4 regions of the Bacillus shivajii genome follow, and region 1 is predicted to be linked to each of the others. Evidence: a T-box and tRNA genes for the amino acid it is inferred to sense, from the RefSeq annotation. Region 1 holds a T-box; the other regions hold tRNA genes.
What was found. The T-box of region 1 lies ahead of serS (serine--tRNA ligase). A T-box ahead of a tRNA ligase gene usually reads a tRNA of that ligase, here a tRNA-Ser.
Positions count from the first base shown of each region.

Region 2: it encodes a tRNA-Ser, which carries the amino acid that the T-box ahead of serS (serine--tRNA ligase) is inferred to sense. The anticodon was not compared.
Region 3: it encodes a tRNA-Ser, which carries the amino acid that the T-box ahead of serS (serine--tRNA ligase) is inferred to sense. The anticodon was not compared.
Region 4: it encodes a tRNA-Ser, which carries the amino acid that the T-box ahead of serS (serine--tRNA ligase) is inferred to sense. The anticodon was not compared.

Region 1 is NZ_CP084703.1:22,483-27,818, forward strand. Features, by position in the region: gene LGQ02_RS00080 (D-alanyl-D-alanine carboxypeptidase family protein) at 1-1,307, shown strand, start outside; gene pdxS (pyridoxal 5'-phosphate synthase lyase subunit PdxS) at 1,520-2,407, shown strand; gene pdxT (pyridoxal 5'-phosphate synthase glutaminase subunit PdxT) at 2,446-3,030, shown strand; T-box leader at 3,076-3,289, shown strand; gene serS (serine--tRNA ligase) at 3,407-4,684, shown strand; gene LGQ02_RS00100 (ABC transporter ATP-binding protein) at 5,134-5,336, shown strand, end outside.
Region 2 is NZ_CP084703.1:3,538,875-3,544,210, reverse strand. Features, by position in the region: rRNA gene LGQ02_RS17135 (23S ribosomal RNA) at 126-3,061, shown strand; rRNA gene rrf (5S ribosomal RNA) at 3,145-3,261, shown strand; tRNA gene LGQ02_RS17125 (tRNA-Ala) at 3,271-3,346, shown strand; tRNA gene LGQ02_RS17120 (tRNA-Met) at 3,382-3,458, shown strand; tRNA gene LGQ02_RS17115 (tRNA-Ser) at 3,468-3,560, shown strand; tRNA gene LGQ02_RS17110 (tRNA-Asp) at 3,570-3,645, shown strand; tRNA gene LGQ02_RS17105 (tRNA-Tyr) at 3,818-3,902, shown strand; tRNA gene LGQ02_RS17100 (tRNA-Trp) at 3,909-3,982, shown strand; tRNA gene LGQ02_RS17095 (tRNA-His) at 3,999-4,074, shown strand; tRNA gene LGQ02_RS17090 (tRNA-Gln) at 4,088-4,162, shown strand; tRNA gene LGQ02_RS17085 (tRNA-Gly) at 4,168-4,242, shown strand; tRNA gene LGQ02_RS17080 (tRNA-Arg) at 4,246-4,322, shown strand; tRNA gene LGQ02_RS17075 (tRNA-Gly) at 4,576-4,649, shown strand; tRNA gene LGQ02_RS17070 (tRNA-Ile) at 4,661-4,737, shown strand; tRNA gene LGQ02_RS17065 (tRNA-Asn) at 4,739-4,813, shown strand; tRNA gene LGQ02_RS17060 (tRNA-Ser) at 4,821-4,911, shown strand; tRNA gene LGQ02_RS17055 (tRNA-Glu) at 4,932-5,006, shown strand.
Region 3 is NZ_CP084703.1:503,115-508,450, forward strand. Features, by position in the region: gene LGQ02_RS02515 (Tex family protein) at 1-2,192, shown strand, start outside; gene cmpA (cortex morphogenetic protein CmpA) at 2,373-2,504, opposite strand; gene LGQ02_RS02525 (SprT family protein) at 2,692-3,156, shown strand; tRNA gene LGQ02_RS02530 (tRNA-Asn) at 3,302-3,376, shown strand; tRNA gene LGQ02_RS02535 (tRNA-Asn) at 3,548-3,622, shown strand; tRNA gene LGQ02_RS02540 (tRNA-Ser) at 3,630-3,720, shown strand; tRNA gene LGQ02_RS02545 (tRNA-Glu) at 3,731-3,805, shown strand; tRNA gene LGQ02_RS02550 (tRNA-Val) at 4,014-4,089, shown strand; tRNA gene LGQ02_RS02555 (tRNA-Asp) at 4,121-4,196, shown strand; tRNA gene LGQ02_RS02560 (tRNA-Leu) at 4,215-4,299, shown strand; tRNA gene LGQ02_RS02565 (tRNA-Leu) at 4,322-4,407, shown strand; tRNA gene LGQ02_RS02570 (tRNA-Arg) at 4,431-4,507, shown strand; tRNA gene LGQ02_RS02575 (tRNA-Pro) at 4,553-4,629, shown strand; tRNA gene LGQ02_RS02580 (tRNA-Gly) at 4,674-4,747, shown strand; tRNA gene LGQ02_RS02585 (tRNA-Ile) at 4,816-4,892, shown strand; rRNA gene LGQ02_RS02590 (16S ribosomal RNA) at 5,040-5,336, shown strand, end outside.
Region 4 is NZ_CP084703.1:1,042,501-1,047,836, forward strand. Features, by position in the region: rRNA gene LGQ02_RS04970 (23S ribosomal RNA) at 1-1,339, shown strand, start outside; rRNA gene rrf (5S ribosomal RNA) at 1,423-1,539, shown strand; tRNA gene LGQ02_RS04980 (tRNA-Asn) at 1,550-1,624, shown strand; tRNA gene LGQ02_RS04985 (tRNA-Ser) at 1,628-1,720, shown strand; tRNA gene LGQ02_RS04990 (tRNA-Glu) at 1,730-1,804, shown strand; tRNA gene LGQ02_RS04995 (tRNA-Val) at 1,809-1,884, shown strand; tRNA gene LGQ02_RS05000 (tRNA-Met) at 2,082-2,158, shown strand; tRNA gene LGQ02_RS05005 (tRNA-Asp) at 2,181-2,256, shown strand; tRNA gene LGQ02_RS05010 (tRNA-Phe) at 2,260-2,335, shown strand; tRNA gene LGQ02_RS05015 (tRNA-Thr) at 2,343-2,418, shown strand; tRNA gene LGQ02_RS05020 (tRNA-Tyr) at 2,478-2,562, shown strand; tRNA gene LGQ02_RS05025 (tRNA-His) at 2,672-2,747, shown strand; tRNA gene LGQ02_RS05030 (tRNA-Gln) at 2,763-2,837, shown strand; tRNA gene LGQ02_RS05035 (tRNA-Gly) at 2,845-2,919, shown strand; tRNA gene LGQ02_RS05040 (tRNA-Cys) at 2,931-3,004, shown strand; tRNA gene LGQ02_RS05045 (tRNA-Leu) at 3,030-3,118, shown strand; tRNA gene LGQ02_RS05050 (tRNA-Leu) at 3,155-3,239, shown strand; gene ppc (phosphoenolpyruvate carboxylase) at 4,237-5,336, shown strand, end outside.

The DNA.
Region 1 (5,336 bases):
ATACTGCTATTTTACTAGATGCTGAGACAGGGAAGATCCTTTATGAAAGAAATGTTGACCAGCCACTTCCACCAGCTAGTATGACGAAAATGATGAGTGAATATCTCATTTTAGAAGCTGTCAATAATGGAGAGATTGCTTGGGATGATATTGTTCCAATTAGTGAAGAGTTAGCCCAAATGTCTCATGATGAAGGCTTATCTAATGTCATGCTAAGAGTTGATCATGAATACACGGTAGAAGAATTGTATGAATCAGTAGCCATATATTCTGCCAATGCAGCGACGATGGCGGTTGCTGAATATATTTCCGGTTCTTATGGTGCGTTTGTTGAAATGATGAACGAACGTGGTAAAGAATTAGGTATGGGAACAACGTTACGTGAAGCTGGAGCAGAATATGGCTTAGATGACTTAGAGGAAATTGCAGCTGAAGGGCATGGAGATTTTCAATTTGTTAATACAACGGGCCTTCCGAACCGCCTTCTTTATGGTAACCACCCAGAAGGAACAGGTGCTGATGAAGATAACTATATGTCTGCACGAGCTACAGCGATTTTAGCTTTCCATCTTGTCAATGAGTATCCTGAAGTTTTAGATACAGCAAGCATCCCAGAGAAAGTGTTTCGAGAAGGAACAACAGATGCAATTACAATGCAAAACTGGAATTGGATGATAGAAGGAACAATGTATCCAGACCTTGATTATGAATATGTTGATGGATTAAAGACTGGTTTTACAAATGCAGCAGGATACTGCTTTACTGGAACTGGTGAAAAAGATGGACAACGCTTAATTAGTGTTGTCATGAAAGCAGGTTCTGAAATTGAGCGCTTCAATGAAACCGAGCGATTAATGAAATATGGATTTAACAACTATTCACAACAAGAAATCTACCCTGCAGATATGCAATTAGAAGGGTATGAAACGATTCCTGTTACAAAGGGTACTGAGGATGAAGTATCTGTTTCTACAAGCGATGCAATTTCAACGATCGTTCACCGAAGTGATGATGAAAGCTCTTATTCATATTCAGTTCATCTAGATGAATCTCTTTTAGATGAAGAAGGTCAACTGACTGCACCAATTGAAGAAGGTCAAGTGATTGGGACAATGACTGTTGAATATCTCGGAGAACGTACAGAGGGGTACCTTCAAGGTGACGGTTCAAATTATACAACAGTAAACATTGTAACCAATGAACCAGTTGAAAGAGCAGGTTGGTTTACGCTTATGATGAGAGGTATTGGAGAGTTTTTTTCTAATATTTGGTCATCTGTTGCAGATACTGTAAGAGGATGGTTTTAAATTGGATGAAAAAGAGAAGGTTTCTACCTTCTCTTTTGATTAATCTACATAATTTTTAATTTTACCTAAGTTTTATACAAGAAAAGTGTTGTTTTTTCGGAAATGGTGTTAATAATGTCTGATTTTTCGTTATAATGGTATAGGAAACGTTGGATAAAAATGATTCGAATATCCAAAATACAATTAACTAAAAGTTTAAGGGGGATATTACTATGGAAAGACAAACAGGTACAGATCGTGTAAAGCGTGGTATGGCAGAAATGCAAAAAGGCGGCGTCATTATGGACGTTGTCAATGCTGAACAAGCGAAAATTGCTGAGGAAGCTGGTGCTGTTGCAGTAATGGCATTAGAGCGTGTCCCATCTGATATTCGTGCTGCAGGTGGAGTAGCTCGTATGGCAGACCCATCTATCGTAGAAGAAGTACAAAATGCAGTGACAATTCCAGTTATGGCAAAAGCTCGTATAGGTCATATTACTGAAGCTCGTGTACTTGAAGCATTAGGCGTTGATTATATTGATGAAAGTGAAGTACTAACGCCAGCTGATGAAGTTTATCACTTAAATAAGCGTGACTTTACAGTTCCATTTGTTTGTGGTGGACGTGACTTAGGTGAAGCAGCACGCCGTATTGGTGAGGGAGCATCAATGATCCGTACGAAGGGTGAACCTGGTACAGGAAACATTGTTGAAGCTGTGCGCCATATGCGCATGATGCAGTCTCAAATTAAAAAAGTGATCGGTATGTCTGAAGATGAGTTAATGACAGAAGCGAAAAACCTTGGTGCACCTTATGATGTTCTGTTAGAAATTAAGCGTACAGGTAAATTCCCTGTTGTTAACTTTGCAGCAGGTGGTATTGCAACTCCAGCTGATGCTGCATTAATGATGCAGTTAGGTGCAGACGGTGTATTCGTTGGTTCAGGTATTTTCAAATCTGACAACCCACAACGTTTTGCACGTTCAATTGTTGAAGCAACAACGCATTATGAGGACTACAAGTTAATTGCTGAACTATCTAAGGATTTAGGTACAGCAATGAAAGGGATTGAAATCTCTACATTAGAAGAAAAAGACCGTATGCAAGACCGCGGTTGGTAAGGTGTTCATTTACCTTCAATTGAGAGGAGAATAACATCATGATAAACATAGGTGTTTTAGCGTTACAAGGAGCGGTTAGAGAGCATGTAAAAGCACTAGAAGCTCCAGACGTACATGTTAAAGTCGTTAAACGCGCTTCTGACTTAAATGAAATTGATGGATTAGTTTTTCCTGGTGGCGAAAGCACAACCATGAGAAAACTCATTGATAAATATGATTTCTTTGAACCGTTAAAAGAGTTCGCCAATAGAGGAAAACCAATGTTTGGTACTTGTGCAGGAGCAATACTAATGGCAAAGGAACTTGTTGGCCATGCTGAGCCACATTTAGCAGTTATGGATATAAAAGTGGAGCGAAATGCATTCGGACGCCAGCGAGAAAGCTTTGAAATTGATTTAGATGTAAAAGGCGTTGGCGATAACTTCCCAGCTGTATTTATTCGTGCACCAATTATCCAACATGCAGGTGAAAATGTTGAGGTCGTCGCAGAATGTGATGGGGAAACTGTTGCAGCAAAACAAGGTCCTTATCTTGCTTGTTCTTTTCACCCAGAATTAACAGATGATGCACGTATGCATCAGTTTTTTGTGAAAATGGTGCGTGAAAGTCAGGTACCTGCTTGATTAAACACATAAAAATCGGTTAGAATATTGATTAACATCATTATATGAACTGTGAAGAAGGGAATTAGTAACAATATTTATTCACCTCAGAGAGCCGATGGTTGCTGTGAATCGGTGTGAATGTATTGTGAATCCATCCTGGAGCAAAGCAGTTGAAATGAAAGTAGACTGCTTCGGTTGATTGACCGTTATTCAATAAAGCTGGAAGTACATATGTACTTCAATTAGGGTGGCAACGCGGGTAGCTCTCGTCCCTTTATATAGGGACGGGAGTTTTTTGTGTTTTTATAACATGATAGAACTAACTTACGTTTTCCCGATAAAGCATTTGTTGAAAGCTTATACCCTTTTTCACAATAAATTAGGAGGTAAGAAAATGTTAGATGTTAAACGACTTCGTAAAGACTTTGATAACATTAAGGAGCAATTAGCACACAGAAATGAGGATATTTCTGATTTAGACCGTTTCGGTGACCTAGATCAAAAGAGACGAGATTTGATTCAAAAAGTAGAGGATCTTAAAAGTCGCCGAAATACAGTATCTCAGGAAATTTCCCAGCTCAAGAGGGAGAAAAAAGATGCTGATGACTTAATTAAAGAAATGAAAGATGTTTCTACTCGTGTAAAAGAATTAGATGAAGAATTACGTGTTGTTGATGATGAGCTGACGAATATTCTGTTAACGATCCCGAATATTCCTCATGAAACTGTCCCTGTAGGTGCAGATGAAGAAGACAATGTTGAGGCAAGAAAATGGGGAGAAGTCCCTTCATTATCATTTGAGGCAAAGCCGCATTGGGATTTAGCGTCGGATCTAGGAATAGTAGATTTTGAACGAGCATCTAAAGTAACAGGTAGTCGCTTTGTTTTTTATAAAGGGTTAGGTGCAAGACTTGAACGAGCTTTAATTAACTTTATGATGGACCTTCATCAAGATAAACATGGTTATGAAGAGGTATTACCACCGTATATGGTAAACCGAGATAGCATGACAGGGACAGGTCAACTTCCAAAATTTGAAGAAGATTCATTTAAAATTCGAGAGGAAGACTACTTCTTAATCCCAACAGCTGAAGTACCAGTGACAAATTTACATCGAGATGAAATTATGGGTGGAGAAGATTTACCAAAAACCTATACGGCATATAGTGCTTGTTTCCGTTCAGAAGCAGGGTCTGCTGGACGTGATACAAGAGGGTTAATTAGGCAGCACCAGTTTAATAAGGTGGAGCTTGTAAGGTTTGTTAAACCTGAGGAATCATATGACCAACTTGAGTTACTAACGTCCCATGCCGAAAAAGTATTGCAACTACTTGAGTTACCATACCGAGTGATGGATATGTGTACAGGTGACTTAGGATTTACTGCAGCAAAGAAATATGACATTGAAGTTTGGATCCCAAGTTATGGAACTTATCGTGAAATTTCATCTTGCAGTAACTTTGAGGACTTCCAAGCACGTAGAGCAAATATTCGATTTAAACGTGATGCAAAAGGCAAAGCAGAGTATGTTCATACTTTAAACGGTTCTGGGTTAGCAGTAGGAAGAACAGTTGCTGCCATTTTAGAAAACTATCAACAAGAAGACGGTACTATTCGTGTCCCTGAAGTATTAAAGCCATATATGGGTGGCAAAGATATCATTTCAAAATAATATTTAGAACAACCTCTTTTTTTTAGAGAGGTTGTTTTTTTATTTATGTCTGAAATATTTCTGTAATAAATGAAACACATAAGAAATACGTATGTGATATAAAAAATAAAATTTAAGAATAATCAGACAAATATTTATTCATTATTACTTATTTTTATTTGGAAATTAATTATAAGCCCCATGGTAATTATAAATATACAATAATATAAATATTATTTTTATTCGAAAAACTTAGAATGCCGAAATATCTAAAAAGAAATAATTTTCAAAAAACTATGTACAGCCAAATATAACTGTGTTAAATTAATTCTATCAAAATGGATAAAAGGAGAATCTCTATTTTTTGGGTAGTATAGTGTTTTTAAAAATATATACTTATTGATGCATAAAATATCATATAATGTCGATTTAAGGCACCGCTATTACATATATGACATGGGGTGAGATGTATGGGGAATGAAGCACAGGATTTACTTGAAGTAAAAGACTTAAAAACATACTTTTTTATGGAGGATAAAACAGCAAAAGCAGTAGATGGAGTAAATTTCTCTATAAAAAAAGGGGAGACCTTGGCGTTAGTAGGTGAGTCAGGTAGTGGTAAAAGTATTACATCCCTTTCAATAATGAGGTTAATTCATTCACCTCCAGGAGA
Region 2 (5,336 bases), 920 kb from region 1:
GGTTTGCAAAGAGAACCGAGGAGTTCAAGGAAGCAAGTGATGAGAGGCCACAGCGTACAACATGTACGTGAGGATCTCGAAGATCGCAGCTGACGCAGAAATCCGATGGTTATCTGCCGCAAAGTGGTTAAGCTAGAAAGGGCGCACGGCGAATGCCTTGGCACTAGGAGCCGAAGAAGGACGGGACGAACACCGATATGCTCCGGGGAGCTGTAAGTAAGCTTTGATCCGGAGATTTCCGAATGGGGGAACCCACCACCTGTAATGAGGTGGTATCCATACCTGAATACATAGGGTATGAGAAGGCAGACCTGGGGAACTGAAACATCTTAGTACCCAGAGGAAGAGAAAGCAAATGCGATTTCCTGAGTAGCGGCGAGCGAAACGGAACTAGCCCAAACCAAGAGGCTTGCCTCTTGGGGTTGTAGGACACTCCATACGGAGTTACAAAGAAACGGAGTAGATGAAGCGACCTGGAAAGGTCCGCGGGACAAGGTAAAAGCCCTGTAGTCGAAACTTCGTTTCCTCCGGAGTGGATCCTGAGTACGGCGGGACACGTGAAACCCCGTCGGAATCTGGGAGGACCATCTCCCAAGGCTAAATACTCCCTAGTGACCGATAGTGAACCAGTACCGTGAGGGAAAGGTGAAAAGCACCCCGGGAGGGGAGTGAAAGAGATCTTGAAACCGTGTGCCTACAAGTAGTCGGAGCCCGTTAATGGGTGACGGCGTGCCTTTTGTAGAATGAACCGGCGAGTTACGATTACGTGCAAGGTTAAGTTGAAGAGACGGAGCCGCAGCGAAAGCGAGTCTGAATAGGGCGAATGAGTACGTGGTTGTAGACCCGAAACCGTGTGATCTACCCATGTCCAGGGTGAAGTCCAGGTAACACTGGATGGAGGCCCGAACCCACTCACGTTGAAAAGTGAGGGGATGAGGTGTGGGTAGGGGTGAAATGCCAATCGAACTCGGAAATAGCTGGTTCTCCCCGAAATAGCTTTAGGGCTAGCCTCGAGGGAAGAGTATTGGAGGTAGAGCACTGATTGGACTAGGGGTCCCCACAGGATTACCGAATTCAGTCAAACTCCGAATGCCAAATACTTATCCTCGGGAGTCAGACTGCGAGTGCTAAGATCCGTAGTCAAGAGGGAAACAGCCCAGACCATCAGCTAAGGTCCCCAAGTATACGTTAAGTGGAAAAGGATGTGGAGTTGCTTAGACAACCAGGATGTTGGCTTAGAAGCAGCCACCATTGAAAGAGTGCGTAATAGCTCACTGGTCGAGTGACTCTGCGCCGAAAATGTACCGGGGCTAAACGTATCACCGAAGCTATGGATTGTCCTTACGGACAGTGGTAGGGGAGCGTTCCAAGGGCGTTGAAGCTCAACCGAGAGGATGGGTGGAGCGCTTGGAAGTGAGAATGCCGGTATGAGTAGCGAAAAGAGGGGTGAGAATCCCCTCCGTCGAAAGCCTAAGGTTTCCTGAGGAAGGCTCGTCCGCTCAGGGTTAGTCGGGACCTAAGCCGAGGCCGAAAGGCGTAGGCGATGGAAAACAGGTTGAAATTCCTGTACCACCACGTCACCATTTGAGCAATGGGGGGACGCAGGAAGGTAGGGTAAGCACGGCATTGGATGTCCGTGTCCAAGCAGTTAGGCTGGTAAGTAGGTAAATCCGCTTACCGTAAGGCTGAGCTGTGATGGCGAGCGAAATTTTAGTAGCGAAGTTCCTGATCCTACACTGCCTAGAAAAGCCTCTAGCGAGGTGACTGGTGCCCGTACCGCAAACCGACACAGGTAGGCGGGAAGAGAATTCTAAGACGCGCGGGAGAACTCTCGTTAAGGAACTCGGCAAAATGACCCCGTAACTTCGGGAGAAGGGGTGCTCTATTAGGGTTTACGCCCGAGAGAGCCGCAGTGAATAGGCCCAAACGACTGTTTATCAAAAACACAGGTCTCTGCCAAGCCGCAAGGCGAAGTATAGGGGCTGACACCTGCCCGGTGCTGGAAGGTTAAGAGGAGGGGTTATCCCATTAGGGAGAAGCTCTGAATTGAAGCCCCAGTAAACGGCGGCCGTAACTATAACGGTCCTAAGGTAGCGAAATTCCTTGTCGGGTAAGTTCCGACCCGCACGAAAGGTGCAACGATTTGGGCACTGTCTCAACGAGAGACCCGGTGAAATTATATTACCTGTGAAGATGCAGGTTACCCGCGACAGGACGGAAAGACCCCATGGAGCTTTACTGTAGCTTGATATTGGATTTTGGTACAGCTTGTACAGGATAGGTAGGAGCCTTGGAAGCCGGAGCGCTAGCTTCGGTGGAGGCGTCGGTGGGATACTACCCTGGCTGTACTGGAATTCTAACCTCGGACCGTGATCCGGTTCAGGGACAGTGTCAGGTGGGCAGTTTGACTGGGGCGGTCGCCTCCTAAAAAGTAACGGAGGCGCCCAAAGGTTCCCTCAGAATGGTTGGAAATCATTCGCAGAGTGCAAAGGCATAAGGGAGCTTGACTGCGAGACATACAGGTCGAGCAGGGACGAAAGTCGGGCTTAGTGATCCGGCGGCACCGTATGGAAGGGCCGTCGCTCAACGGATAAAAGCTACCCTGGGGATAACAGGCTAATCTCTCCCAAGAGTCCACATCGACGGGGAGGTTTGGCACCTCGATGTCGGCTCATCGCATCCTGGGGCTGAAGTAGGTCCCAAGGGTTGGGCTGTTCGCCCATTAAAGCGGTACGCGAGCTGGGTTCAGAACGTCGTGAGACAGTTCGGTCCCTATCCGTCGCGGGCGTAGGAAATTTGAGAGGAGCTGTCCTTAGTACGAGAGGACCGGGATGGACACACCGCTGGTGTACCAGTTGTTCTGCCAAGAGCATAGCTGGGTAGCTACGTGTGGACGGGATAAGTGCTGAAAGCATCTAAGCATGAAGCCCCCCTCAAGATGAGATTTCCCATCACGTCAAGTGAGTAAGATCCCTCAGAGATGATGAGGTTGATAGGTCTCATGTGGAAGCGTGGCAACACGTGGAGCTGAGAGATACTAATCGATCGAGGGCTTAACCAAAGTATTACATTAACCTTCAGACCGAAGGTCATCAGTCAAATGTTATCTAGTTTTGAGAGTACAATACTTCTCAATTTCATAAGTCCAGTGACGATAGCGGAGAGGTCACACCCGTTCCCATGCCGAACACGGAAGTTAAGCTCTCCAGCGCCGATGGTAGTTGGGGGCTCTCCCCCTGTGAGAGTAGGACGTTGCTGGGCTTTTTATATGGGGCCTTAGCTCAGCTGGGAGAGCGCCTGCTTTGCACGCAGGAGGTCAGCGGTTCGATCCCGCTAGGCTCCACCAATTGATTTTTATCATTATTTTTGTTTTTATATTGTGGCGGTGTAGCTCAGCTGGCTAGAGCGTACGGTTCATACCCGTGAGGTCGTGGGTTCGACTCCCTCCGCCGCTACCAATATTATACGGAGGAGTACCCAAGTCCGGCTGAAGGGATCGGTCTTGAAAACCGACAGGGGCTTCACGGCCCGCGGGGGTTCGAATCCCTCCTCCTCCGCCATATTTACCTGGTCCCGTGGTGTAGCGGTTAACATGCCTGCCTGTCACGCAGGAGATCGCGGGTTCGATTCCCGTCGGGACCGCCATTTAAATTAGTAGCTGACGAAGAGATTCGCAGTATAAAAAATTGTTTTCTTGACGAGAAACAAGAAGGTCAAGGAAGCAAGTGAGATGACGTTTGAGCGTACTTCTGTACGTGATAAATGGAGTCGAACGTAGCTGACGAAGAGATTCGCAGTTTATCGTCAAGAAAAACGTGGAGGGGTAGCGAAGTGGCTAAACGCGGCGGACTGTAAATCCGCTCCCTCAGGGTTCGGGAGTTCGAATCTCTCCCCCTCCACCATCTTATAGGGGTATAGTTTAATGGTAAAACGAAGGTCTCCAAAACCTTTGATGTGGGTTCGATTCCTACTACCCCTGCCAAATTTAAAATCTTGTGGCGGTTGTGGCGAAGTGGTTAACGCACCGGATTGTGATTCCGGCATTCGTGGGTTCGATTCCCATCAGCCGCCCCATATAATATTTTAAAGGGCTATAGCCAAGCGGTAAGGCATCGGATTTTGATTCCGTGATTCGCAGGTTCGAATCCTGCTAGCCCTGCCATTTATGCGGAAGTAGTTCAGTGGTAGAACACCACCTTGCCAAGGTGGGGGTCGCGAGTTCGAATCTCGTCTTCCGCTCCATAAGCGCCCGTAGCTCAATTGGATAGAGCGTTTGACTACGGATCAAAAGGTTAGGGGTTCGACTCCTCTCGGGCGCGCCATTTTTTAAAATATGCGGGTGTAGTTTAGTGGTAAAACCTCCAGCCGCAAAGCAATACATCATTGAAGTTGCAGCGTGCTGCTTCGACGGATAATTCTCCGAAGCGAAACTTGAAGAGGAAGAAGCAACGTTCAATATTCAGTGTTTACAAACTCTTGGAGTTGTCTCGACGGAAACAGCTACGATAGCTTAGCTAGTAGAGGAAGAGACATGGTAGAGCGTGGTAAGCAATTGAAGTCTTAACAAAATTATATGCGGGTGTAGTTTAGTGGTAAAACCTCAGCCTTCCAAGCTGATGTCGTGAGTTCGATTCTCATCACTCGCTCCATTTTTTTAAATGGGCCTGTAGCTCAGCTGGTTAGAGCGCACGCCTGATAAGCGTGAGGTCGGTGGTTCGAGTCCACTCAGGCCCACCATTCCACAGTAGCTCAGTGGTAGAGCAATCGGCTGTTAACCGATCGGTCGTAGGTTCGAGTCCTACCTGTGGAGCCATTTTTATGGAGAAGTACCCAAGTGGCTGAAGGGGCGCCCCTGCTAAGGGTGTAGGTCGTGTAAGCGGCGCGAGGGTTCAAATCCCTCCTTCTCCGCCATTATTATTAAATTGTAAAAAGGCCCGTTGGTCAAGTGGTTAAGACACCGCCCTTTCACGGCGGTAACAGGGGTTCGAATCCCCTACGGGTCACCATTTTCATTAATAAATAGAATAGATTAGAAGAAACATCAACGCAAATACTGCGAGCCATTAGCTCAGTTACGAGCATTTACATCACGAAACCGCTGCGAGTTGTTTCGACGCATTAGGCATCGAAGACAAGCTAGCAGAGGAAGAAACAGGTACGACAACGAAGTGTTACATCGTCCGTAAGCTTCATGAGATATCATCATCGCAAACACTGCGAGCCATTAGCTCAGTTACGAGCATTTACATCACGAAACCGCTGCGAGTTGTTTCGACGCATTAGGCATCGAAGACAAGCTAGCAGAGGAAGAAACAGGTACGACAACGAAGTGTTAC
Region 3 (5,336 bases), 480 kb from region 1:
TGTTGGAGTGGACGGAGCAGCAAAATGAATTATTAAAACAGGTTACAAATGAAGTGAAATTAAAGGATACAAAAATTAAAAGTGTTATAGAACTTAATGAGGAAGGAAATACAGTCCCGTTTATCGCACGTTATCGAAAAGAGTTAACTGGAGGCTTAGACGAAGAGCAAATTCGTCAAATTCTTGAAGCGTGGGAGTATGCGTCTAATTTACAGAAAAGAAAAGAAGAAGTCATTCGCCTTATAGATGAACAAGGCAAGCTCTCCACAGAGTTGAAAGGAAATATTGAAAACGCAACGAAGTTACAAGAAGTAGAAGACTTATATCGCCCTTACAAACAAAAGCGGAGAACGAAAGCGACAGTCGCAAAAGAAAAAGGGCTTGAACCACTAGCAGAATGGATATTCGCTTTGCCGAAAAGTGGGGCGATAGAAGAGGAAGCAGAGAAATACATAAATGAAGAAAAAGAAGTAAATGATGTTGAAGATGCTATTCAAGGAGCAAAAGACATCATTAGTGAATATATTTCAGATGATGCCGATATTCGAAAGCAAATTCGAGAAATGACATTTAAAGAAGGTAAAATCTCAGCGGAGAAAAAATCAAAAGCTGAGGACGAAAAAAATATCTTTGAAATGTACTATGAGTATAGTGAAGAAATAAAAAAAATCGTCCCGCATCGTGTTCTAGCCCTAAACCGAGGTGAGAAAGAAGATGTATTAAAAGTTGCTATTGTTGCACCTCGAGATAGAGTAATAACATATATAAAATCAAAAATCATTAAACATAGTAGGAGCATTGTTGAAGTACAGCTAAAAGAAGCAATTGAAGATAGTTATAAACGCTTAATCGAGCCATCCATAGAGCGTGAGATACGAAAAGAAATGACTGAAAAGGCGGAAGAACAAGCTATTCATATTTTCTCAGAAAACTTGCGTAATTTATTGTTACAACCACCTCTTAAAGACAGAATTGTGCTAGGGGTGGACCCAGCGTATCGGACAGGTTGTAAGTTAGCGGTTGTAGACGAAACAGGAAAAGTGCTTGATATTGATGTCATTTACCCGACACCACCAAAAAATGCAGTTGACCAAGCAAAGGAAAAAGTGAAATCCTTTATTGAAAAATATCAAATTGAAATGATTGCGATCGGAAATGGTACGGCATCTCGTGAAACTGAGCAATTTATTGCTGATCTAATGAAGGAAGTAGATCGTAAATTGTACTATTTAATTGTAAATGAAGCGGGAGCGAGTGTTTATTCTGCTTCAAAATTAGCGAAAGAAGAGTTCCCTGATTTACAAGTGGAAGAGCGGAGTGCTGTTTCTATTGCAAGAAGAATACAAGATCCGCTTGCAGAGCTCGTGAAAATTGACCCGAAGTCAGTTGGCGTTGGTCAATATCAACATGACGTCACACAGTCGAAGTTAAATGACCAGCTTACTTTCGTCGTTGAAACAGTTGTAAACCAAGTAGGAGTTAACTTAAATACTGCTTCTTCTTCATTATTACAATATGTTTCAGGCTTATCAAAATCCGTAGCCAATAATATTGTGAAATACCGAGAAGAAGAAGGAAAGTTTATAAATAGAAAACAATTGAAGAAGGTCCCGCGTTTAGGGAATAAAACATATGAACAAAGTATAGGTTTCTTAAGGATTATTGATGGTGACCAACCGCTAGACCGTACAAGCATTCACCCAGAAAGTTATTCCGTTACAAAGGAAATCATGAAAGACTTAAGTATTAAGGAAGAGGATTTAGGGACAACTGATATTAAGGAAAGAATAGAGCAATTGAATGTGAATGAACTTGCTGACAAATACGGTGTAGGTATTCCAACGCTTCAAGACATTCTTGATGCATTATCTAGACCTGGGCGTGATCCACGTGAGGATGTTCCAAAGCCTGTTCTTAAAACTGATGTGTTATCAATGGATGACCTCTCAAAGGGAATGGAGTTACAAGGGACGATAAGAAATGTTGTTGACTTTGGAGCATTTGTAGATATTGGTGTAAAAGAAGATGGACTTGTCCACATATCAAAGCTAGCCAACCGCTTTGTAAAACATCCGATGGAAATTGTCTCTGTCGGTGACGTTGTTACTGTATGGGTTGATGATGTCGATATGAAAAAGGGACGAATTGCCTTAACGATGTTAAAACCGGAAAAGCAACTGACAAATGGCTAACTTGGGAAAGAGGGGGGGATCCCCTCTTTTTTAAAATCGTTAAGAATCTACAAATCTTTTGGTAAGAAAATACTCGACGCTGTGAAAATTTTAAAGTGTATAAGTTCAACTATGGTTCTAGTAACGCCTATAGGCTCGGCAATCAAAGATTAGAACTTAAAAAATTTCTATAGTAGTATCTTATTGTGATTTAGATGACGAGTATGGCGTGGATCTTTTATAATAAAACCAACATTGGTTTAAAATCCGGATTCTACGCAGGTCCTTACGCTGATAGGCCTCTTGTAATTGGTTGCGTAGCCAAGAGGGCATAAAGTAACCTCCTTTCGTTCGTATTAAATGATAGTTCGGATAGTATTAATTAATATATGTTCGAAGGATTGTCCTTGTTTTCAAATTGATGAAGATATAACAAGAACGTAATATTTACAAGCTGTAAATAGCGGAGTATAGATACTGAAGTATTGAAGTGGGCTTGGGAAAGGAGGGTGTCTAGGAAGTGAATAATGAACAATTACAACAGTTAGTTGAACAGATATCGGTAAATTCATTTAATAAGCCGTTCCAGCATGATGCATATTTTAATAATAGGTTAAGAACAACAGGGGGGCGTTACTCATTAGCAGATCACCATATTGAGATCAACCCAAAGCATTATGAACACTTCGGATATGAAGAGTTAGTAAAAATCATTAAGCATGAACTTTGCCATTACCACTTACACATTGAAGGAAAAGGGTACATGCATAAAGATAGAGAGTTTAAAAATTTGCTAAAAGCGGTTGGTGGCTCGAGGCATTGTCAAACACTCCCTGGGACTCGGAAAAAATCTAAGGTCATTCATATGTACCAATGTACTTCTTGTGATTTAATCTATAAAAGGAAAAGAAGAATAGATACGAAGAAGTATGTTTGTGGGAAGTGTAAAGGAAAGTTAAAAATTGTTAAAACGATTTCTGGATAAAAAGTTGATTTTTATTAAATCTCTATGCTATTATATAAATCTCATCAAGAGAGCCTACCAACAACATTAAGGAAGTGAACAACTACAGTAACGTGGGTTTGACATTAATATTATCTTTGTTTAAAATAATAATTGTCGTTATTATTCCACAGTAGCTCAGTGGTAGAGCAATCGGCTGTTAACCGATCGGTCGTAGGTTCGAGTCCTACCTGTGGAGCCATTTCTTTTTTTGGGGGAAGTCCTTACTCATTTTTGTTCCTTAATAAATGGGACAAGCTAAAAGTAAGCAGATAAATATAATTAAGAGAGAATGCGACTCCGTAAAAAAACAGTTGACATAATCTTGTTGATTGTGTAAGATATAAAAGTCGCAAAAAAACACTAACAATATTCCACAGTAGCTCAGTGGTAGAGCAATCGGCTGTTAACCGATCGGTCGTAGGTTCGAGTCCTACCTGTGGAGCCATTCTTATGGAGAAGTACCCAAGTGGCTGAAGGGGCTCCCCTGCTAAGGGAGTAGGTCGTGTGAGCGGCGCGAGGGTTCAAATCCCTCCTTCTCCGCCATTAAATATTAGGCCCGTTGGTCAAGTGGTTAAGACACCGCCCTTTCACGGCGGTAACAGGGGTTCGAATCCCCTACGGGTCACCATTAGTTTTTTCAAAGTCTCGTATACATGAGGATGTGAGTGAGCGCATCTGACAAAGAGATTCGCCGCCCCTTATGCAGATCGTTTTGTTTGAAAGAAGCAAGAAGGTCGAGGAAGAAAGGGAACGAGCACTGGAGCGTATACCACATACGTGAGGATGTGAGTGAGCGCATCTGACAAAGAGATTCGCCGCTTATTTCAAACAAATAGGGAGGATTAGCTCAGTTGGGAGAGCACTTGCCTTACAAGCAAGGGGTCGGTGGTTCGAGCCCGCCATCCTCCACCATTAATTAAATATAATAGACGTCAAATAGTGTGGTCCCGTGGTGTAGCGGTTAACATGCCTGCCTGTCACGCAGGAGATCGCGGGTTCGATTCCCGTCGGGACCGCCATTTTTTTTATTTTAGTGTGCGGGTGTGGCGGAATTGGCAGACGCGCTAGACTTAGGATCTAGTGCCTTCGGGCGTGGGGGTTCGACTCCCTCCACCCGCACCATTATAATAATCTTTCATTTGTTGCGGTCGTGGCGGAACGGCAGACGCGCTAGGTTGAGGGCCTAGTGGGGGCGACCCCGTGGAGGTTCAAATCCTCTCGACCGCACCATTTTATATAACAGCCTAATATAGGCGCCCGTAGCTCAATTGGATAGAGCGTTTGACTACGGATCAAAAGGTTAGGGGTTCGACTCCTCTCGGGCGCGCCATTAACTATCTCTTATCAGTTGTCAGCGCTAATCCGAAAAATAATACGGGAAGTAGCTCAGCTTGGCAGAGCACTTGGTTTGGGACCAAGGGGTCGCAGGTTCAAATCCTGTCTTCCCGACCAGGATATTTCAGTGTTTTATAATAAGGTAGTCATTTATAATATATGCGGGTGTAGTTTAGTGGTAAAACCTCAGCCTTCCAAGCTGATGTCGTGAGTTCGATTCTCATCACCCGCTCCATGAAAATTATTTTAAAATAACTCTTGCATCATTATCTTATCGATGATATAGTAGTTAATGTTGCTTGAGGGCCTGTAGCTCAGCTGGTTAGAGCGCACGCCTGATAAGCGTGAGGTCGGTGGTTCGAGTCCACTCAGGCCCACCATATATTGACCTTTGAAAACTAAACAAAAAGCCAAGCGAAATGGGATATAAAAATATCCCGTCAATGAATTTTTTTTTTTTTTTTTTTTTTTTTTTTTTTTTTGATGTCAGAGACATTAAACTCTTAAGATGATTTTTTCATCACAATTTATTGGAGAGTTTGATCCTGGCTCAGGACGAACGCTGGCGGCGTGCCTAATACATGCAAGTCGAGCGGACCAATTAAAAGTTTACTTTTATGAGGTCAGCGGCGGACGGGTGAGTAACACGTGGGCAACCTGCCTTACAGACTGGGATAACTCCGGGAAACCGGGGCTAATACCAGATGACCAATAGAGTCGCATGACTCTATTGTAAAAGTTGGGATTTATCCTAACACTGTAAGATGGGCCCGCGGCGCATTAGCTAGTTGGTGAGGTAAGAGCTTACCAAGGCGACGATGCGT
Region 4 (5,336 bases), 1.0 Mb from region 1:
TTCCTGATCCTACACTGCCTAGAAAAGCCTCTAGCGAGGTGACTGGTGCCCGTACCGCAAACCGACACAGGTAGGCGGGAAGAGAATTCTAAGACGCGCGGGAGAACTCTCGTTAAGGAACTCGGCAAAATGACCCCGTAACTTCGGGAGAAGGGGTGCTCTATTAGGGTTTACGCCCGAGAGAGCCGCAGTGAATAGGCCCAAACGACTGTTTATCAAAAACACAGGTCTCTGCCAAGCCGCAAGGCGAAGTATAGGGGCTGACACCTGCCCGGTGCTGGAAGGTTAAGAGGAGGGGTTATCCCATTAGGGAGAAGCTCTGAATTGAAGCCCCAGTAAACGGCGGCCGTAACTATAACGGTCCTAAGGTAGCGAAATTCCTTGTCGGGTAAGTTCCGACCCGCACGAAAGGTGCAACGATTTGGGCACTGTCTCAACGAGAGACCCGGTGAAATTATATTACCTGTGAAGATGCAGGTTACCCGCGACAGGACGGAAAGACCCCATGGAGCTTTACTGTAGCTTGATATTGGATTTTGGTACAGCTTGTACAGGATAGGTAGGAGCCTTGGAAGCCGGAGCGCTAGCTTCGGTGGAGGCGTCGGTGGGATACTACCCTGGCTGTACTGGAATTCTAACCTCGGACCGTGATCCGGTTCAGGGACAGTGTCAGGTGGGCAGTTTGACTGGGGCGGTCGCCTCCTAAAAAGTAACGGAGGCGCCCAAAGGTTCCCTCAGAATGGTTGGAAATCATTCGCAGAGTGCAAAGGCATAAGGGAGCTTGACTGCGAGACATACAGGTCGAGCAGGGACGAAAGTCGGGCTTAGTGATCCGGCGGCACCGTATGGAAGGGCCGTCGCTCAACGGATAAAAGCTACCCTGGGGATAACAGGCTAATCTCTCCCAAGAGTCCACATCGACGGGGAGGTTTGGCACCTCGATGTCGGCTCATCGCATCCTGGGGCTGAAGTAGGTCCCAAGGGTTGGGCTGTTCGCCCATTAAAGCGGTACGCGAGCTGGGTTCAGAACGTCGTGAGACAGTTCGGTCCCTATCCGTCGCGGGCGTAGGAAATTTGAGAGGAGCTGTCCTTAGTACGAGAGGACCGGGATGGACACACCGCTGGTGTACCAGTTGTTCTGCCAAGAGCATAGCTGGGTAGCTACGTGTGGACGGGATAAGTGCTGAAAGCATCTAAGCATGAAGCCCCCCTCAAGATGAGATTTCCCATCACGTCAAGTGAGTAAGATCCCTCAGAGAAGATGAGGTTGATAGGTCTCATGTGGAAGCGTGGCAACACGTGGAGCTGAGAGATACTAATCGATCGAGGGCTTAACCAAAGTATTACATTAACCTTCAGACCGAAGGTCATCAGTCAAATGTTATCTAGTTTTGAGAGTACAATACTTCTCAATTTCATAAGTCCAGTGACGATAGCGGAGAGGTCACACCCGTTCCCATGCCGAACACGGAAGTTAAGCTCTCCAGCGCCGATGGTAGTTGGGGGCTCTCCCCCTGTGAGAGTAGGACGTTGCTGGGCCAATTTTTATTCCACAGTAGCTCAGTGGTAGAGCAATCGGCTGTTAACCGATCGGTCGTAGGTTCGAGTCCTACCTGTGGAGCCATACGGAGAGGTGTCCGAGTGGCCGAAGGAGCACGATTGGAAATCGTGTAGGCGGTTTAAACCCGTCTCGAGGGTTCAAATCCCTCTCTCTCCGCCAGAAATATAAGGCCCATTGGTCAAGTGGTTAAGACACCGCCCTTTCACGGCGGTAACAGGGGTTCGAATCCCCTATGGGTCACCAATTTGGAGGATTAGCTCAGTTGGGAGAGCACTTGCCTTACAAGCAAGGGGTCGGTGGTTCGAGCCCGCCATCCTCCACCATTTTATACAAGCGCACACGACTCAAAATCGTGTTCACCTGTAAGCTTTCATATCGTCGCGGGGTGGAGCAACGAGCGCAACATCGTCGAATGATCTACGAGTTGTCTCGACGCATAAACTACAAAGCGGTGCTAGAAGAGGAAGAGACAGTCTAATATGCTACGGAGCATAACATTATCCGTAAGCTTTCATAACGACGCGGGGTGGAGCAGTCTGGTAGCTCGTCGGGCTCATAACCCGAAGGTCGGTGGTTCAAATCCGCCCCCCGCAACCAAATTTTAAATACATATTTGTGTGGTCCCGTGGTGTAGCGGTTAACATGCCTGCCTGTCACGCAGGAGATCGCGGGTTCGATTCCCGTCGGGACCGCCATTTGGCTCGGTAGCTCAGTCGGTAGAGCAACGGACTGAAAATCCGTGTGTCGGCGGTTCGATTCCGTCCCGAGCCACCATTTTTTTGCTGGCCTAGCTCAATTGGTAGAGCAACTGACTTGTAATCAGTAGGTTGGGGGTTCAAGTCCTCTGGCCAGCACCATTTTTTATTTTCTCTTGACGAATTATAAAAGATTCGGTAATATATTTATTGTCTCATTTGGAGGGGTAGCGAAGTGGCTAAACGCGGCGGACTGTAAATCCGCTCCCTCAGGGTTCGGGAGTTCGAATCTCTCCCCCTCCACCATTTGAATACTGAACGAAACTTACAAAACCATAATTTTAAATTTATCAGTATTTTTCTGAACATAATACAAGGGTTTAGATTATACTGTTTAATGTATATGATTATTATGGCGGTTGTGGCGAAGTGGTTAACGCACCGGATTGTGGTTCCGGCATTCGTGGGTTCGATTCCCATCAGCCGCCCCATTCGAGATAAATTAAAGGGCTATAGCCAAGCGGTAAGGCATCGGATTTTGATTCCGTGATTCGCAGGTTCGAATCCTGCTAGCCCTGCCATTTTCATGCGGAAGTAGTTCAGTGGTAGAACACCACCTTGCCAAGGTGGGGGTCGCGGGTTCGAATCCCGTCTTCCGCTCCAGAATAACATATGGCGGCATAGCCAAGTGGTAAGGCATGGGTCTGCAAAACCCTGATCCCCGGTTCGAATCCGGGTGCCGCCTCCATAATAAAAAGTCCTTTATACCTCATGCCGGGGTGGTGGAATTGGCAGACACACAGGACTTAAAATCCTGCGGTAGGTGACTACCGTGCCGGTTCAAGTCCGGCCCTCGGCACCAATTATAATTTATCAATATATACTGCCAGTGTGATTTGCCGGTGTGGCGGAATTGGCAGACGCGCACGACTCAAAATCGTGTTCCTTCTGGAGTGTCGGTTCGACCCCGACCACCGGTACCATACATAAATGATAATCCAGCGACTCTTAACGATTTAAAAAACGTTGAGAGTCGTTTTTTTTGATTTTTCTGCTAAGTACGTGTAGACAATCAGATCGTACTGGAAAGTGAACATATAATTAGGAAGAATACTGAGAAGGGAAAAGCCTGTAAACTACGGTGAAACCGCCTCCCTTATTATATATAGGGAAAGTTCAGAAGAAGTGATATTGATGTTGGAATAAAGTCAAAATATCGAATCCATTTAGTTTAGTCCAAAAAATGAATGAAGGCTCTGTATGAAAAGACATCAAAGTTCAATTCACATTTCCTTTAGTTTCAATTACTTTTTCGTTCATGCTTTAACTAGTCATGTTATCGTCAAATACGGAACGTAGTTATATATTGCAAAATAGAAATACGTAATAAAAGTCCATCTATTTGATACGGTACAACTAGCATGATAGCCTGGATGGCAAGGCGAGTTTCCTGGCTTCCTGGTTTGACATCATGCTCATAAAGGACCGTGTCAAATAGAAATTATCTAATGTAATTTTAGTTGCAAAACGATGTATGAGTGCATTGCAATTTTATGTACTATAAAAATGCACAATCCATTATTTCATCATTTGCTAAGGAATACGGCTAACTTATCTACGATAGAATTTTCTTAAAAATTTGATTACTCATAGTCTAGTATGTTAATATAGTAAAAATCATAGAGAATAATAGTATCCTTTCAAGTTATGGGACGTTTTTTGTCCACCTTGGGACGTTAGAGGTCATGATTTTTTCATTATTGATCGATAGCGTAGGCATTACTTTACTAATTACCCTGCAGCACCATTTTACTTCAAGTCACCTTTAGATTTGTGAGTTAACTACGCTTCTCCTCATCATCCTCACGTACCAACTATGTATGCCCCGAGGATTCGTTGCTTGTTTCCTTGTGCGCCTTGGTGCTCTTTGTAAAACCAACTTTTTTCAATATATACTGAAAATATTAGGAGATGACTTATATGATAAATGTAACTGATAGTAGTTTACTTTTACGAAATGATGTGAAAAAACTCGGTAATATCCTAGGGGAAATTCTCGTTCATCATGGTGGTATCTCTTTATTTAACAAAGTCGAAGAAATCAGAGAAAAAACGAAAAACTTAAGAAAAAATTATGATGAAAACTTATATGAAAGTTTAAAAGAAGAGATTAATAGTGTTCAACCACCAGTTAGGCAACAAGTTATTCGTGCCTTTTCCATTTATTTTCACCTTATAAATATTGCCGAACAAAATCATCGTATTCGTCGCAGACGTCAATATCAATTACAAGATGAAGGCGCCGTTCAGCCTGTTTCAATTGAAAGTGCAGTTGCTGCACTGAAAGAGGACAAATTTTCTGAAGAAGTTATTCAACAAGTTTTAAATGATTTATCGATTGAACTCATTATTACTGCACACCCAACGGAAGCAACGAAGCGTACCGTACTTGAAACACAAAAGCGAATTTCAATGATCTTGCAACAATTCGATAATCCATTGTTAACACAGAAACAACGTGCCGATTTAGACGAAAGTTTGTTTAATGAGGTAACAGCTTTATGGCAGACGGATGAATTACGCCAACGTAAGCCTAGTGTTTTAGATGAAGTGAAAAATGGTCTTTATTACTTTGATCATACTTTATTTGAAGTGTTACCTGAGGTCCATCAAGAATTAGAAAATCAACTAAAAGACTACTATCCAAATAGTGATTACAAAGTTCCGAACTTTCTCCACTTTGGATCGTGGATCGGTGGAGACCGAGATGGTAACCCAAACGTGACTCCAGAAATTACATGGGAAACATTAAAGCTTCAAAGAAGATTAGTTATCAAAAAATATAAAGCAGCCGTTGTAGAATTAATGAAGCGATTTAGTCAGTCTACAACGCGCGTGTCAATTAGTGAAGATCTTATCGAATCAGTCGAAAAAGATGAGAAGAAGTATATGGATGAAGATGAAAAATGGCAAGTAAAAAATGAAATTTATCGTCGTAAGTTCGCGGTCATCCTTAAACGCCTTCGTAACGTCGGAAAATCAGATTATGGCTATAAAGCTTCAGAAGAGTTACTTCACGA